3 regions of the Streptomyces mauvecolor genome follow, and region 2 is predicted to be linked to each of the others. Evidence: riboswitches for the same ligand, from Rfam matches in the RefSeq annotation. Region 2 holds a riboswitch; each other region holds the start of a gene.
The links. Region 2 has a riboswitch for cobalamin ahead of ABD346_RS29370 (ABC transporter substrate-binding protein). Riboswitches for the same ligand answer to the same signal wherever they lie in the genome.

Region 1: it holds a riboswitch for cobalamin, as region 2 does, so the genes downstream of both, ABD346_RS07110 (cobalamin biosynthesis protein) here and ABD346_RS29370 (ABC transporter substrate-binding protein) in region 2, are expected to answer to the same signal.
Region 3: it holds a riboswitch for cobalamin, as region 2 does, so the genes downstream of both, metE (5-methyltetrahydropteroyltriglutamate--homocysteine S-methyltransferase) here and ABD346_RS29370 (ABC transporter substrate-binding protein) in region 2, are expected to answer to the same signal.

The regions. Positions count from the first base shown of each region.
Region 1 is NZ_BAAASQ010000007.1:56,998-61,644, forward strand. It holds gene ABD346_RS07095 (lysozyme) at 71-850, shown strand; gene ABD346_RS07100 (inorganic phosphate transporter) at 982-2,250, shown strand; gene ABD346_RS07105 (hypothetical protein) at 2,282-2,503, shown strand; cobalamin riboswitch at 2,605-2,743, shown strand; gene ABD346_RS07110 (cobalamin biosynthesis protein) at 2,842-3,798, shown strand; gene ABD346_RS07115 (cobyric acid synthase) at 3,780-4,647, shown strand, end outside.
Region 2 is NZ_BAAASQ010000023.1:395,467-400,113, forward strand. It holds gene ABD346_RS29345 (PLP-dependent cysteine synthase family protein) at 1-68, opposite strand, end outside; gene ABD346_RS29350 (MoaD/ThiS family protein) at 70-402, opposite strand; gene ABD346_RS29355 (putative leader peptide) at 524-652, opposite strand; gene ABD346_RS29360 (ABC transporter ATP-binding protein) at 730-1,524, opposite strand; gene ABD346_RS29365 (FecCD family ABC transporter permease) at 1,521-2,549, opposite strand; gene ABD346_RS29370 (ABC transporter substrate-binding protein) at 2,555-3,535, opposite strand; cobalamin riboswitch at 3,574-3,698, opposite strand; gene ABD346_RS29375 (M67 family metallopeptidase) at 3,735-4,157, opposite strand; gene ABD346_RS29380 (amino acid permease) at 4,243-4,647, opposite strand, start outside.
Region 3 is NZ_BAAASQ010000004.1:251,316-255,962, forward strand. It holds gene ABD346_RS04295 (ATP-binding protein) at 1-1,768, opposite strand, end outside; cobalamin riboswitch at 1,916-2,136, shown strand; gene metE (5-methyltetrahydropteroyltriglutamate--homocysteine S-methyltransferase) at 2,290-4,608, shown strand.

The sequences.
Region 1 (4,647 bases), on a different contig from region 2:
TTCGGTGGTGATCTTCAACTAGCCTCTGGGTGCTTTGTTCCGTACATCATCGGAATTCTCGGGGGGCACCATGGCTCGCGACCGCAATCCTCTTCCGCGCCGGGCCCGGGTGCGCGGCGCGCTCACGGGGTTCCTGGCCGCGCTGGCGCTGGGCTGTGGGGCGCTCGCGGCACTGCCCGCCGCCTCCGCCGCGGACAAGCCGCTCGGCCACGACGTCTCCTCGCACCAGAAGAACGTCGACTGGGGCTCGGCGAAGGGCCTGGGCGCCTCGTTCGTCTATGTGAAGGCGACCGAGTCGACGACGTACCGCAATCCCTACTTCGGGCAGCAGTACGACGGCGCGCGGCAGGCGGGTCTGGTGCGCGGGGCCTACCACTTCGCGGTGCCCGACCAGGCGTCCGGCCGGGAGCAGGCCGACTTCTTCGTGCGCAACGGCGGCGACTGGTCGGACGACGGCTGGACGCTGCCGCCCGCGGTCGACCTGGAGCACAACCCGTACGGCAAGAACGCCAAGGACGGCAGCGGCGGCAAGTGCTACGGGCTGAGTCCGGCCGCGATGACCTCCTGGATCACGGACTTCAGCGACGAGGTGCAGCTGCTCACCGGCCGCCGCCCGGTGATCTACACGACCGCGGGCTGGTGGAACGCCTGCACCGGGCGCAGCCGGGCCTTCGCCGCGCACCACGCCCTGTGGCTGGCCCGGTACGCCGACACGCCGGGCGCGCTGCCGGCGGGCTGGTCGTACTGGACGTTCTGGCAGTTCCAGAACGGGAGCGGGAGCCTGCCGGGTGACCAGAATCTCTTCAATGGGTCTTTTGGGCAGTTGAAGCGGTTCGCGGCGGGCCGCTGAACGGCCTCCGGGGGCCGGCCGGGGGGCCAGAAGTGGCCACGAACACCGACACGCCCGCCCCAGTTCATCTTCCGTTCACTCAGGTTACTTACGTTCGTCCAGCCACTGACGTCGAACGATTGCCTGGGTAAATGGAACACATCACGCTGCTGCTCGCGATTGTGGTCGTGACAGCTCTCGTGTTCGATTTCACGAACGGTTTCCATGACACCGCCAACGCGATGGCCACCACCATCTCGACCGGCGCCCTGAAGCCCAAGACGGCGGTCGCGATGTCCGCCGTGCTCAACCTGGTCGGCGCGTTCCTGTCGGTGGAGGTCGCCAAGACGATCTCCGGCGGGATCATCGACGAAAAAGGCATCAGAACCGAGGTCATCTTCGCGGCCCTGGTCGGTGCCATCCTCTGGAACCTGCTGACCTGGCTGCTCGGTCTGCCCTCCAGCTCCTCCCACGCCCTGTTCGGCGGCCTGATCGGCGCAGCGGTCATGTCGGCAGGATGGTCCTCGGTCAACGGCTCGACCGTGGTCACCAAGGTGCTGCTCCCCGCCGTCGCCGCGCCGATCGTCGCGGGCATCGCCGCGATGCTGGCCACCCGGCTGACGTACCGGCTCAACCGGAACACCGACGAGAAGGCCACCGCCAAGGGCTACCGCGCGGGCCAGATCGCCTCGGCCGGCCTCGTCTCGCTCGCCCACGGCACCAACGACGCCCAGAAGACGATGGGCATCATCACCCTCGCCCTGGTCACCGGCGGTGTGCTGCACCCGGGCGCGAACCCCCCGCTGTGGGTCATCGTCTCGGCCGGTCTGGCCATCGCGATGGGCACCTACCTCGGCGGCTGGCGCATCATCCGCACCATGGGCAAGGGCCTGACCGAGCTGCGCCCGCCGCAGGGCTTCGCCGCCCAGACCGGCGCCGCCACCGTCATCCTGGCCTCCTCGCACATCGGCTTCTCGCTCTCCACCACCCAGGTCTGCTCGGGCTCCGTCATGGGCGCGGGCATCGGCCGCAAGGGCGGCGTGGTCCGCTGGTCCACCGCCTCCCGGATGGCCGTCGCCTGGATTCTCACGCTGCCGGCCGCCGGACTCGTGGGCGCGGGTGCGGAGTTCCTCACCAAGCAGGGCACCTGGGGCATCGTCGCCGTCGCGATCCTCCTGGTCGCCGGTTCGGGCACCATCTGGAAGCTGTCGCGCCGCCAGCCGGTCGACCACCACAACGTCACCGCCGACGAGACCGGCGAGGCCTCCGCGGCCGAGCCCGCCGGTGTCGTCACCACCGCGATCGCCGCGGTCACCCCGCCGCCGACCGCGGCGGCCGCCGCGGCCATCGACCTCAAGGCCACGATCCAGGCCCCGGCCCCGGCGGCCCCTGCCGACCCGCCCACCCCGGCGACGGTCTGACCCGGTTCTCCGGCACAGCTAAGGAATCCTCATGCACATCGACTGGGCAGCTCTCGGCTCCGTCTTCGGCGTCAGCCTCGTGGTGACCGTCGGCCTGGTGGGCCTGTTCACCCTCGGCATCGTCGGCCTCACCAAGCACGAGGCCGCGGCATCCGGCACCGGCAATGTGGCGCTGGCCCGCACCGGCGCGTACGTCTGCTTCGCGGCCTGCGCGGCGGCCGTCGCGTACGGGATCTATCTGATCGTCGCCTGACCCACGGACATCACCCGAACCGCCCTCCGGCCCGCGCCGGAGGGCGGTTCCGTGTGGCGCCGCGCACTCTCTCGCGCCGCAGGTCAACGGCAAGTTGACGGGTGTTCTCGCAGCGTGGTGGACTGCACCGGCCAGCTACGGCGGCAGAAGAGGAAGCCGGTGCGAATCCGGCGCGGTCCCGCCACTGTCACCGGGGAGTGATCCCCGCGAGCCAGGAACTCTCACCGCCGGTCACGTCGAACCAGGGCGCGGACACCCTGAGTGAGGACATACCGCCATGCGCGCCTGCCCGTCGAGACATTCCGGCCCTTCCCGCGACGCCCTGACGGGCTGAGCGGATGCGGGCCGATCGCACCTTCGCCTACGGCGCCACGGCCGGACTCCTCGGCGACCTCCTGCTCGGCGATCCGCGCCGCGGCCATCCGGTCGCCGCGTTCGGACGCGCCGCCGGCGCCGTCGAACGCGTCCTGTGGCGCGACCACCGCGGCCGGGGCGCACTGCACACCCTGGTGTGCGCGGGCGGCGCCGCGGGCGCTGCCGTCCTCCTTTCCCGTGCCGTACGGGGCCGTCCCGCCGCATCCGTCGCGCTGACCGCCGCCGCCACCTGGACGGTGGTGGGCGGCACGTCGCTCGGCCGTGAGGCGCGGGCCATCGGCGGCGCGCTGGCCGCGGGCGACGTCGAGGTGGCCCGGGAACGCCTGCCGCACCTGTGCGGGCGCGACCCGCAGTCCCTGGACGCGGACGGCATCGCGCGGGCCGTCGTCGAGTCGGTCGCCGAGAACACCTCGGACGCGGTCGTCGGCGCCCTGGTGTGGGGCGCGCTCGCGGGCGTGCCGGGCCTGGTGGGCTTCCGGGCGGTCAACACGCTGGACGCGATGGTCGGGCACAAGTCGGCCAGATACCGCAGGTACGGCTGGGCCTCGGCGCGCCTGGACGACGTGGCGGGCTGGCCGGGCGCCCGCCTCACCGCGGTCCTCGCGGCGCTGGCGGGCCCGGACACCAGGGGCGCGGTACGGGCCTGGCGCGCCGATGCCGGCCGGCACCCGAGCCCCAACGCGGGCCCGGTCGAGGCCGCGTTCGCGGGGGCGCTGGGTGTACGGCTCGGGGGCACGCTCTCCTATGCCGGGCGCGTCGAGCACCGGCCGGTCCTCAATGGCTCGGGGCGGACCGTCGAGGTCGCGGACATCGAACGGGCGGTACGGCTCTCGCGCAGGGTGGGCTGGCTGACGCTGGCCGCCTCCGTCGCGACGAGGGCCGCTGTGAGGAAGGGACGTACATGGGTGGCGGGCTGCTGATCGCGGGCACGACCTCGGACGCGGGAAAGAGCGTCGTCACGGCCGGGATCTGCCGCTGGCTGGTGCGCCAGGGCGTCAAGGTCGCGCCCTTCAAGGGGCAGAACATGTCGCTGAACTCGTTCGTCACGCGCGAGGGCGCGGAGATCGGCCGGGCGCAGGCGATGCAGGCGCAGGCGGCGCGCGTGGAGCCGAACGCGCTCATGAACCCGGTGCTGCTCAAGCCGGGGAGCGACCGCTCCAGCCAGGTCGTCCTGATGGGCAAGCCGGTGGGCGAGATGAGTGCCCGCGGCTTCTTCGGGGGGTCCGGGGGGGCGTCCCCCGGGAAGGCTCTGCGCGGAGGGCGGCAACAGGCGCTGCTCGGCACCGTTCTGGAGTGCCTGGAGGAGCTTCGGGGCACATATGACGCCGTGATCTGCGAGGGGGCGGGCAGCCCGGCCGAGATCAATCTGCGGCGTACCGACATCGTCAACATGGGCATCGCGCGGGCCGCGCGGCTGCCCGTCGTCGTGGTCGGCGACATCGACCGGGGCGGCGTGTTCGCCTCGTTCTTCGGGACGACGGCACTGCTCGGCCCCGAGGACCAGGCGCTGGTCGCCGGATACATCGTCAACAAGTTCCGGGGCGATGTGACGCTCCTGGAGCCCGGCATCGAGATGCTGCGCGGCCTCACCGGGCGGCACACCTACGGGATCCTGCCCTACGCCCACGGCCTCGGCATCGACGAGGAGGACGGCCTCAGGGTGTCCCTGCGCGGGGCCGTGCGGGAGTCCGTGGTGGCGCCGCCGGTCGGCGAGGACGTGCTGCGGGTCGCAGTCTGTGCCGTCCCGCTGATGTCCAACTTCACCGATG
Region 2 (4,647 bases):
GGGGACAGGCGCGGGAGGCGGACCAGCGGGGTGTTGCCGACCGCGGCGAGAGCGGAGTCGTAGCGCATGTCAGACAGCTCCCGCCCGTCGCCCGGCCACCACCCCGGCCGGACGCGGCTGCGCCGCGACAGATCCTCCGGCGACGGCGGGCAGGATCGTGACGTTGTCGCCGTCGGCCAGCTTGGTGTTGATGCCGTCGAGGAAGCGGACGTCCTCGTCGTTGAGGTACACGTTCACGAAGCGGCGCAGGCTGTCGCCGTCGACAATGCGCTCGCGGATGCCGGTGTGCCGGGCGTCGAGGTCGTTGAACAGGTCGGCGAGGGTGGCACCGCTGCCTTCGACGGCCTTGGCGCCGTCGGTGTAGGTGCGGAGGATGGTCGGGATGCGGACCTCGATGGCCATGGCGTGGGCTCCTGATCTGAAAGGGAGAGGCAGGTGGGCGCGGGTCGGGCTCGGGTCCGCGCGCCGCACGCCGTCGGGCGTGCGGTGGTGCGTTCGGTGCGTTGCCGCGGGGCGCGCGGCGTCAGACGGCGGCTGCGCGGGCCGTACAGATCGCGCTGGCGAGACGGCACAGGTCGACGTGCAGCCGCGCCACGAGCAGCAGGGCGGGGCCGCTGCTCGGCGTCTTGTCGCTCACGTCGTTCGAAACCATGGGGTCATCGTATAGATTCCCGGTCCGCTTCCCGGAATGTGATCTCGCATCCTGGACGGATTCCGCTCAGGATGCGGTCAGGGTGTGGTCCTTGGCCTTGCGGGCGGCAGGTAGACGACGGTGGGTGCGCCGGTGACCGGGTGGACGCCGACCTCGGCGTTCACTCCGTACACCTCCTTCAGGAGTTCCGCGGTGAGGACGTCGGCGGGCGGGCCCGCGGCGACGATGCGGCCGCCGGCCAGGACGCAGATGCGGTCGCAGTAGTACGCGGCGAGGTTCAGGTCGTGCAGGGCGAGCAGGCTGACCGTGCCCAACTCCCTTACCAGGGACAGCACTTCGAGCTGGTAGCGGATGTCCAGGTGGTTGGTCGGCTCGTCCAGGACGACGACGTCCGGCTGCTGCACGAGGGCCCGGGCGACCAGCGCGCGCTGGCGTTCGCCGCCGGAGAGGGAGGGGAAGGGGCGGGCGGCCAGGTCCGCGATGCCGACGCGGGCGAGGGCCTCACGCACAAGGGTGTCGTCGGCGGCGGTGTCGGCCTCCCAGAAGCGGTGGTGCGGAGAGCGGCCCATGGCGACGATCTCGCGGACGGTCAGCTCGATGCCGCCGGCGTCGGCGTCCTGCGGGACGGTGGCGATGCGGCGGGCGCGGGCCTTGGCCGGCATCGTGTGCAGGTCGGCGCCGTCGAGCAGGACGCGGCCGGTGGTGGGGCGCAGGGTCGCGTAGATACAGCGCAGCAGGGTCGTCTTGCCGCTGCCGTTGGGGCCGACCAGGGCGACGGTCTCGCCGTCGGTGGCGTCCAGGGTGATGCCGGAGAGCAGTTCGCGGCCCTGGGGTGTGGTGTACGCGAGCGACTCGGTGCGCAGGGTCGTCACGCGGGGCTGCCTTCCGCGCCGGCCCGGCGGCCGCGCAGCATCCAGAGGAAGAACGGGCCGCCGGTGAGGGCGGTGAGCACGCCGACGGGGATGTCCTGCGGGGCGGCGACGGTGCGGGCGGCGAGGTCGGCCAGGACGAGGAAGGCGGCGCCGCCGAGGGCCGCGACGGGGAGCAGGGTGCGGTGGGAGGCGCCCACCGCCATGCGGGCGGCGTGCGGAACCATCAGGCCGACGAAGCCGATGGCTCCGCTGTACGCGACGAGGACGCCGGTGAGCAGGGAGGCGAGCACGAACACTCCCGCCCGGAACCGGCCGGTGTCGAGGCCGAGCACGGTGGCGCCCTCCTCGCCGACGAGCAGCAGGTCCAGGGGGCGGGCCAGGGCGATCAGGACGAGGGTGCCGAGGGTGAGGGCCGTGGCGGGCAGGGCGAGCATGTCCCAGCGGGCGCCGCCGAGTCCGCCGAGCGTCCAGTGCAGGACTTCCTGTACGTGCTCGGCGCTGGCCGAGGTCACCAGGATCAGGCTGGTCAGCGCGGACAGGACGTACGAGACGGCGACCCCGGCGAGAACCAGGCGGCCGCCCGTCATGGAGCCGCCGCGCCCGGCCAGTGCGTACACGAGGACCAGGGCGGCGAGCGCCCCCGCGAAGGCGGCGGCGGGCAGGGCGACGGTGGTGGCCACCCCGGCCCCCACCCCGAGCACGATCACGGCGACGGCCCCGGCGGCGGCCCCGCTGGACACGCCGAGCAGAAAGGGGTCGGCGAGGGGGTTGCGTACGAGGGCCTGGAGCACGGTCCCGATGACGGCGAGCCCGGCCCCCGTGACGGCCCCGAGCACGACGCGGGGCAGCCGGACGTCGAGCACGATGGTCCGGTACGGTCCCGGCTCCGCCGAACCGGTGACGATCCCCAGCACCTCGTGGGCCGGTATCCGCACCGACCCGAGCGCGAGCCCGCCGACGACGCCGGCGGCCAGAACGGCTGCGAGCCCCCCGATCACAAGGGGGTACCGCCAACGCGGGGTCACCCCGCTCACTCCCCCGCCCCCGGGCGGAGCCGGCTCGCCAGCTTCGCCACCGCGTCCGGTGCTCTGACTCCCGTCACCATGTCCGACAGCGGCAGGACCGCGAAGCGGTTGTTCTTGACGGCCGGGACGGATGCCAGGGCCGGGTCGTCGCGCAGGCGCTGCTTCTTCGCTTCCACGCTCGTGCCGCCGTAGTCCAGGATCAGGATCGCCTCCGGCGCGCGGGCGACCACGTTTTCCCAGCTCGCGTCGCCGAAGGACGTGTCCTTGAGGTCGTCCGCGAAGACGTTGCGGCCGCCGGCCCGCGTCACGATGTCGTTGCCGATGCCCTTGCCGCCGACCGTGAACGCCGTCTTGTCCCCGCTGTCGTAGACGAAGACCGGGACGGGGGCCGCGCCCTTGCGGGCCGCCTGTGTCCGCGCGTTCGTGGCCTCCGCCGCCTTCACCCACGACTCCGCCCGCTCCGGCACGCCGAACGTCCGGCCCACCTCGCGGACTTCGTCGTACACCTCGTTCATCGTCGTCGCGGCGCCCTTGGGGCAGTTCTCCACGTTCAGGCGGGACTTGATGCCGCTCTTGGCCAGAGCCTCGCGGCCCCGGCCCTCGTTCGCCGCGAAGGCGGACGCGTAGCCGCCGTACACGTAGTCCGGATTGGCCGAGAGGAGCTTTTCGTAGGAGGGGTATTCCTTCGCCAGGACGGGGACCGAGCGGTATGCCTGCTCGTATTCCGGGAGGACCTTGTCGTCCAGGTAGGCCATGCCCACCAGGGACTTGGCGAGGCCCAGCTCCAGCATCACCTCCGTGGCGTGCTGGTTCATCGTCACGGCTCGCTTCGGCGGGGCGGTGAAGGCCGTCGTCACGCCGCAGTTGGTGACCGTGTAGGGGAAGCCGGGGGCCGAGCGGCCCTGGGCCTCGGGCCGCGCCTGTGTCGTGCAGGCGGCCAGTGGGAACAGCAGGGCGGCGGCCAGGGCCGCGCGGCGCCAGAGCATGGCTGAGCTCCTCCAAGGGGATTTCCACGTCCCCTGTCGTCGGGAGAAGGCGGCAGGTCAGTTCCTGGCTTCCGGCCCCGCGGGTTTCCACGGGGCCGGTCACAGTGGCGGGACCGTGCCGGATTCACACCGGCTTCCTGGGTCCTGCCGCCCGAATGTTCGAGATTGCGTATAGATGGTACGGGTCGACCCCTGAGGGTCAGTACGCCTCTACCACCTTCACGTCTTCCTCCGTGATCACGCCGTCCACGATCCGGTACGAGCGGAACTGGAACTCCCCCGCCCCGTCCGTGTCCGCCGTCGAGACCAGGACGTAGTGCGCGCCGGGCTCGTTCGCGTACGTCACGTCCGTGCGGGAGGGGTACGCCTCGGTCGCGGTGTGGGAGTGGTAGACGATCACCGGCTCCTCGTCGCGGTCGTCCATCTCGCGGTACAGCTTCAGCAGGTCCTGCGAGTCGAACTCGTAGAACGTGGGCGAGCGGGCCGCGTTCAGCATCGGGATGAAGCGCTCGGCGCGGCCGGTGCCCGCCGGGCCCGCGACCACACCGCACGCCTCGTCGGGGTGGTCGGCGCGGGCGTGCGCCACGAGCTGGTCGTACAGGGCCTGGGTGATGGTCAGCATGTCGGCAAGGATAAGCAGACGGGCCGGTCCGTATCGACAGTCGATACGTACCGGCCCGAATGGTGAGAACGCCCAGGTCAGAGCATTAGCTGCGCTTCTCGAACGCCTTGTTCTCGGGGTTCTTGGCCTTCAGGACCAGGTAGGAGACGCCCAGGATCAGGCCCCACAGCGGCGCGCAGTACAGGGAGACACGGGAGTCCTTGTCGATGCCCATCATCACGATGACCATGAAGATGAAGATCAGCGCGAACCAGCTGGTGTACGGGGCGCCGGGGGCGCGGAAGCTGGACTGCGGCAGGGCGCCGGTGTCCGACAGGCGGCGGTAGCGGATCTGGCAGACCAGGATCATGATCCAGGCCCACATGCCGGAGATGGTGGCGAAGGAGACCACGTAGTCGAAGGCCTTGCCGGGCGCCACGTAGTTGATCCACACGCCGACCAGCATGAGCGCCGCGGAGACCGTGGTGCCGACCAGCGGGGTGCCGCTCTT
Region 3 (4,647 bases), on a different contig from region 2:
GTTCCCGGGCCGTGGCGACGATCTCCGCGGACCACGCGAGCCGGTCGCGGCAGTGGCCGGGGCCGGGCCGGGCGTCGCACAGGGCGGCGAGCGCCGGGCCGAGGGTCGCCGGGTCACCGATCTCGCGGGCGGTGCGTACGGCCTCTTCCGCGAGGGCGATCCGGTGCTCCTCGGACTCGATGAGCCCGGCGGCGAGGGACAGCCGGGCGGTGACCGCGGCGCGCAGCGCGGTGTGGGCCGGATCGCCGGCCAGGGCCGCGCGTGCCTCGGCGAGCAGGTCGGTCTGCTCGCGGTCGGCGAGGTCGACCTCGAAGCCGACGGGGCCGGTGCCGAGGCCGAGAGCGGCCTGCGCGAGCAGGTCGGGGCGATGCGCCTCGCGGGCGAGGGAGGCGGCGCGCAGGACGGCTCTGCGGGCGGCGTCCCACTCGCCGGCGCCGAGGCGGGCGGCGCCCAGACCGAGCAGTACCTCGGCGAGTTCGGCACCTGGGGCACAGACCTCGGCGGCGCGCTCGTACCAGCGGACCGCTTCCTCGTAGGCGAGGAGCCCGGAGGCGCGTTCGCCTGCCTCGCGGGCGTAGCCGGCGGCCTCATGGGCGTGTTCGGGCCCGGAGAGCAGGAGGTGGTGGGCGACCTCGGCGGGCCCGGTGTCACGTCCGCGCCGGGCGTGGACGGCGAGTACGGCGGCGATCGCGCGGTGCAGAGCCGACCGCTGTCCGGCGGACAGCCCACCGTAGACCGCCTCCCGCAGCAGGTCGTGCCGGAAAGCGGCACGGTCGGCCGTGAGCTCTGCCAGCAGGCCCGCGTCGGCGGCCTCGCCGAGCAGCGCGCGCACCTCGTCCAGGGGCACACCCGCGGCCTCGGCGACGACGTCGAGCCGGAACCGGGTGCCGAGGGCGGAGCCGACGTCCAGTACGTGGGCGGCGCGCTGCGACAGTTCGGCGGTCCGCGCCAGGACGGCTGCCCGGATGGCCACCGAGGGGGCGGTCCGTTCACCGCGCGGCCGGCCCGCCCACGTCGCGAGGGGCGCCCCCGCCCTCAGCAGCTCCGTCACGAAGAACGCGTCTCCGCCGGTGCGCCGCAGCAGGTGCCGGACGTCGGACCGGGAAGGTTCGGTGCTCGTCGCCGCCGTGATCAAGTCCGCGACGTCCTCCTCGCGCAGCGGCCCCAGGGGCAACGACCTTCCCCGGCGCAGCAGTTGAGCCCGCGCCCAGGAACGGTCCTGCCATGCCGTGTCGTCGTCACGTGCCGTGGCCAGGAGCACGACCGCGGTGGTGCGCGCGCTGTCGGCCAGCTCCAACAGCAGCCGCAGGGACGACGCGTCGGCGGCGTGCGCGTCGTCGAGGACCAGGAGCAGTGGCCGGTTCTGCGCCGCCGTCGCGAGCACCTCGGCCACATCTCCGGTCAACCGCAGCCGCGCCGCCTCGGGGTCGGTCCGGCCCCCGGAGCCCGCCCCGGCCCCCGACACCAGCGCCCGCAGCGGCGGCGACCCGCTCACCAGGCGGCCGCACCGCACATCGTCGGAGACGAGTTCGCGCAGCAGCCGCGACCAGGGCCACAGGGCCCGCCCGGTGGGGCCCGGCGGGCACCACGTCCACAGCGTGCGGAACCCGTCGGCGTGTGCGACGGCCTCCTCCGCGGTCCGCGTCTTGCCCACGCCGGCCGCGCCGGTCAGCGACACCAGCCCTCCCCGGCCCGCCGCCGCGCTCGCCAGCGCGTCTTTCAGCTCACGCAGCACGTCCTCGCGCCCGACAAACGGATAACCCGCCACGATGCCCGCCTCGTCCGTCCCATCGCCGCTTCGAGAGTGCTCCTCCCTTCGAGCGTAGGCAGCCGGGGCCCGGAGCGCGAGGCGCCGCGTGCGCCGACTCACCGTCCGGCATGCGGAAACGCGGTTTCCCGGTCGCCGGTCGAGCGCATAGGGTGCGGATGCAGCTGGTTCGCCCCGTCCGCCAGGCGGGATGCGTCGCAAGAGGGAACCCGGTGGGAATCCGGGACTGCCCCGCAGCGGTGAGCGGGAACGACCGCCGTCATACGCACTGGGCCCGGCCGGGTCTGGGAAGCGACGGCCAGTAGATGCCTCAAAGAGCACGAGGCGTGCCCGCGAGTCCGAAGACCTGCCACTGCCCGTGTGCGACCGATCGCGCGCGGAGATCCCGGTGACCTCGAGGGCGGGTCGGCGTACGCACCAGCGGCAACGGCACACACGCCGTGGCCCCGGTCCGTCGTTCCTCCGCGCCTTCGTCCCGTTCCGGGGTCCGCTCCACCGAAGAGCTCGCGAAGGAGAGTCTCGTGACCAAGTCCGCAGCCGCGGCAGCACGCGCCACCGTGTACGGCTACCCCCGCCAAGGCCCGAACCGGGAACTGAAGAAGGCGATCGAGGGCTACTGGAAGGGCCGTGTCGGCGCCCCCGAGCTCCGGCGGACCGCCGCCGAACTGCGGGCGGCCACCTGGCGGCAGCTCGCCGAGGCCGGCGTCCACGAGGTGCCGACCGGCGACTTCTCGTACTACGACCACGTCCTGGACACCAGCGTCATGGTGGGCGCCGTGCCCGGCCGCCACCGCGAGGCCGTCGCGGCCGATGCCCTGGACGGCTACTTCGCGATGGCGCGCGGCACCCAGGACGTGGCGCCGCTCGAAATGACCAAGTGGTTCGACACCAACTACCACTATCTGGTACCGGAGTTGGGGCCGGACACCGTCTTTTCCGCCGACTCCTCCAAGCAGGTCGGAGAGTTCGGGGAGGCCCTCGCGCTCGGGCTCGCCGCGCGTCCCGTGCTCGTGGGTCCGGTGACCTATCTGCTGCTCGCCAAGCCCGCGCCCGGCGTGGCCGCCGACTTCGAGCCGTTGACCCTGCTCGACCGGCTCCTTCCGGTGTACGCGCGGGTGCTGGCCGATCTGCGGGCGGCCGGGGCCCAGTGGGTGCAGCTGGACGAGCCCGCGCTCGTCCAGGACCGCACCCCCGCCGAACTGAACGCCGTCGCCCGCTCCTACCGCGAACTCGGCGCGCTCACCGACCGCCCCAAGCTCCTGGTCGCCTCGTACTTCGACCGGCTCGGTGAGGCCCTGCCGGTCCTCGCCAAGGCGCCGGTCGACGGGCTCGCCCTGGACTTCACCGGCCCCGCGGCCGCCAACCTCGACGACCTCGCCGCGGTCGGCGGCCTGCCCGGCAAGCGGCTCGTCGCGGGGGTCGTGGACGGGCGCAACGTGTGGATCAACGACCTGGAGAAGTCGCTGTCCACCCTGGGCACGCTGCTCGGTCTCGCCGACCGCGTGGACGTGGCCGCTTCCTGCTCGCTGCTCCATGTCCCGCTCGACGCGGCCGCCGAACGCGGCATCGAGCCGCAGATCGCGCGCTGGCTCGCGTTCGCCCGCCAGAAGACCGCCGAGGTCGTCACGCTCGCCCGCGGCCTGTCCGGCGGCACCGGAGCCATCACGGCCGAACTGGCCGCAAACCGGGCCGACTTGGCCTCCCGCGCCGGTTCGGCCATCACCCGCGATCCGGCCGTACGCGCCCGCACCACCGCCGTCACCGACGCGGACGCCCGCCGCGCCCAGCCGTACGCCGAGCGGGCCGCCGCCCAGCGCGCCCACATGAACCTGCCGCCGCTGCCCACGACGACGATCGGCTCGTTCCCGCAGACCGGTGAACTCCGCACGGCCCGGGCCGACTTGCGCACCGGACGCATCGGCACGGCCGCGTACGAGGAGCGCATCGAGGCCGAGATCCGCGAGGTGGTCTCCTTCCAGGAGAAGACCGGCATCGACGTCCTCGTGCACGGCGAGCCCGAACGCAACGACATGGTCCAGTACTTCGCGGAGCAGCTCACCGGCTACCTTGCCACCCAGCACGGCTGGGTCCAGTCGTACGGCACCCGTTATGTGCGCCCGCCGGTCCTGGCCGGCGACATCTCGCGGCCCGAGCCGATGACGGTGCGCTGGACGACGTACGCCCAGTCGCTCACCGACCGCCCGGTCAAGGGCATGCTCACCGGCCCGGTCACCATGCTCGCCTGGTCCTTCGTCCGTGACGACCAGCCGCTCGCCGACACCGCCCGGCAGGTCGCTCTCGCCCTGCGCGACGAGGTCGACGACCTTGAATCGAACGGGACTTCCGTCATCCAGGTCGACGAGCCGGCGCTGCGCGAAACCCTGCCACTGCGCGCGGCCGGCCACCCGGCATACCTGGCCTGGGCGACGGAGGCGTTCCGGCTGACGACCGGCGGGGTGCGGCCGGACACCCAGATCCACACCCATATGTGCTACGCCGAGTTCGGCGAGATCCTCGCCGCCATCGACGACCTGGACGCGGACGTGATCAGCCTGGAGGCGGCCCGCTCCCACATGCGGGTCGCGGACGAGCTGGCCGCGGCGGGCTATCCGCGCGAGGTCGGTCCGGGGGTGTACGACATCCACTCGCCCCGCGTCCCGTCCGAGGACGAGACCGCGCGCCTCATCACCCGGGCGCTGCGCTCCGTACCGGCCGAACGCCTGTGGATCAACCCCGACTGCGGCCTGAAGACCCGCGGTTGGGCCGAGGTCCGCCCGGCCCTGGAACGCATGACGGCGGCAGCGCGCGCGGCGCGTCGGCAGTTGCCCGCCGCGGACTGAGGGAGGGGCGGGGCGCCGAGCTCCGGCGCCCCGCCTCCC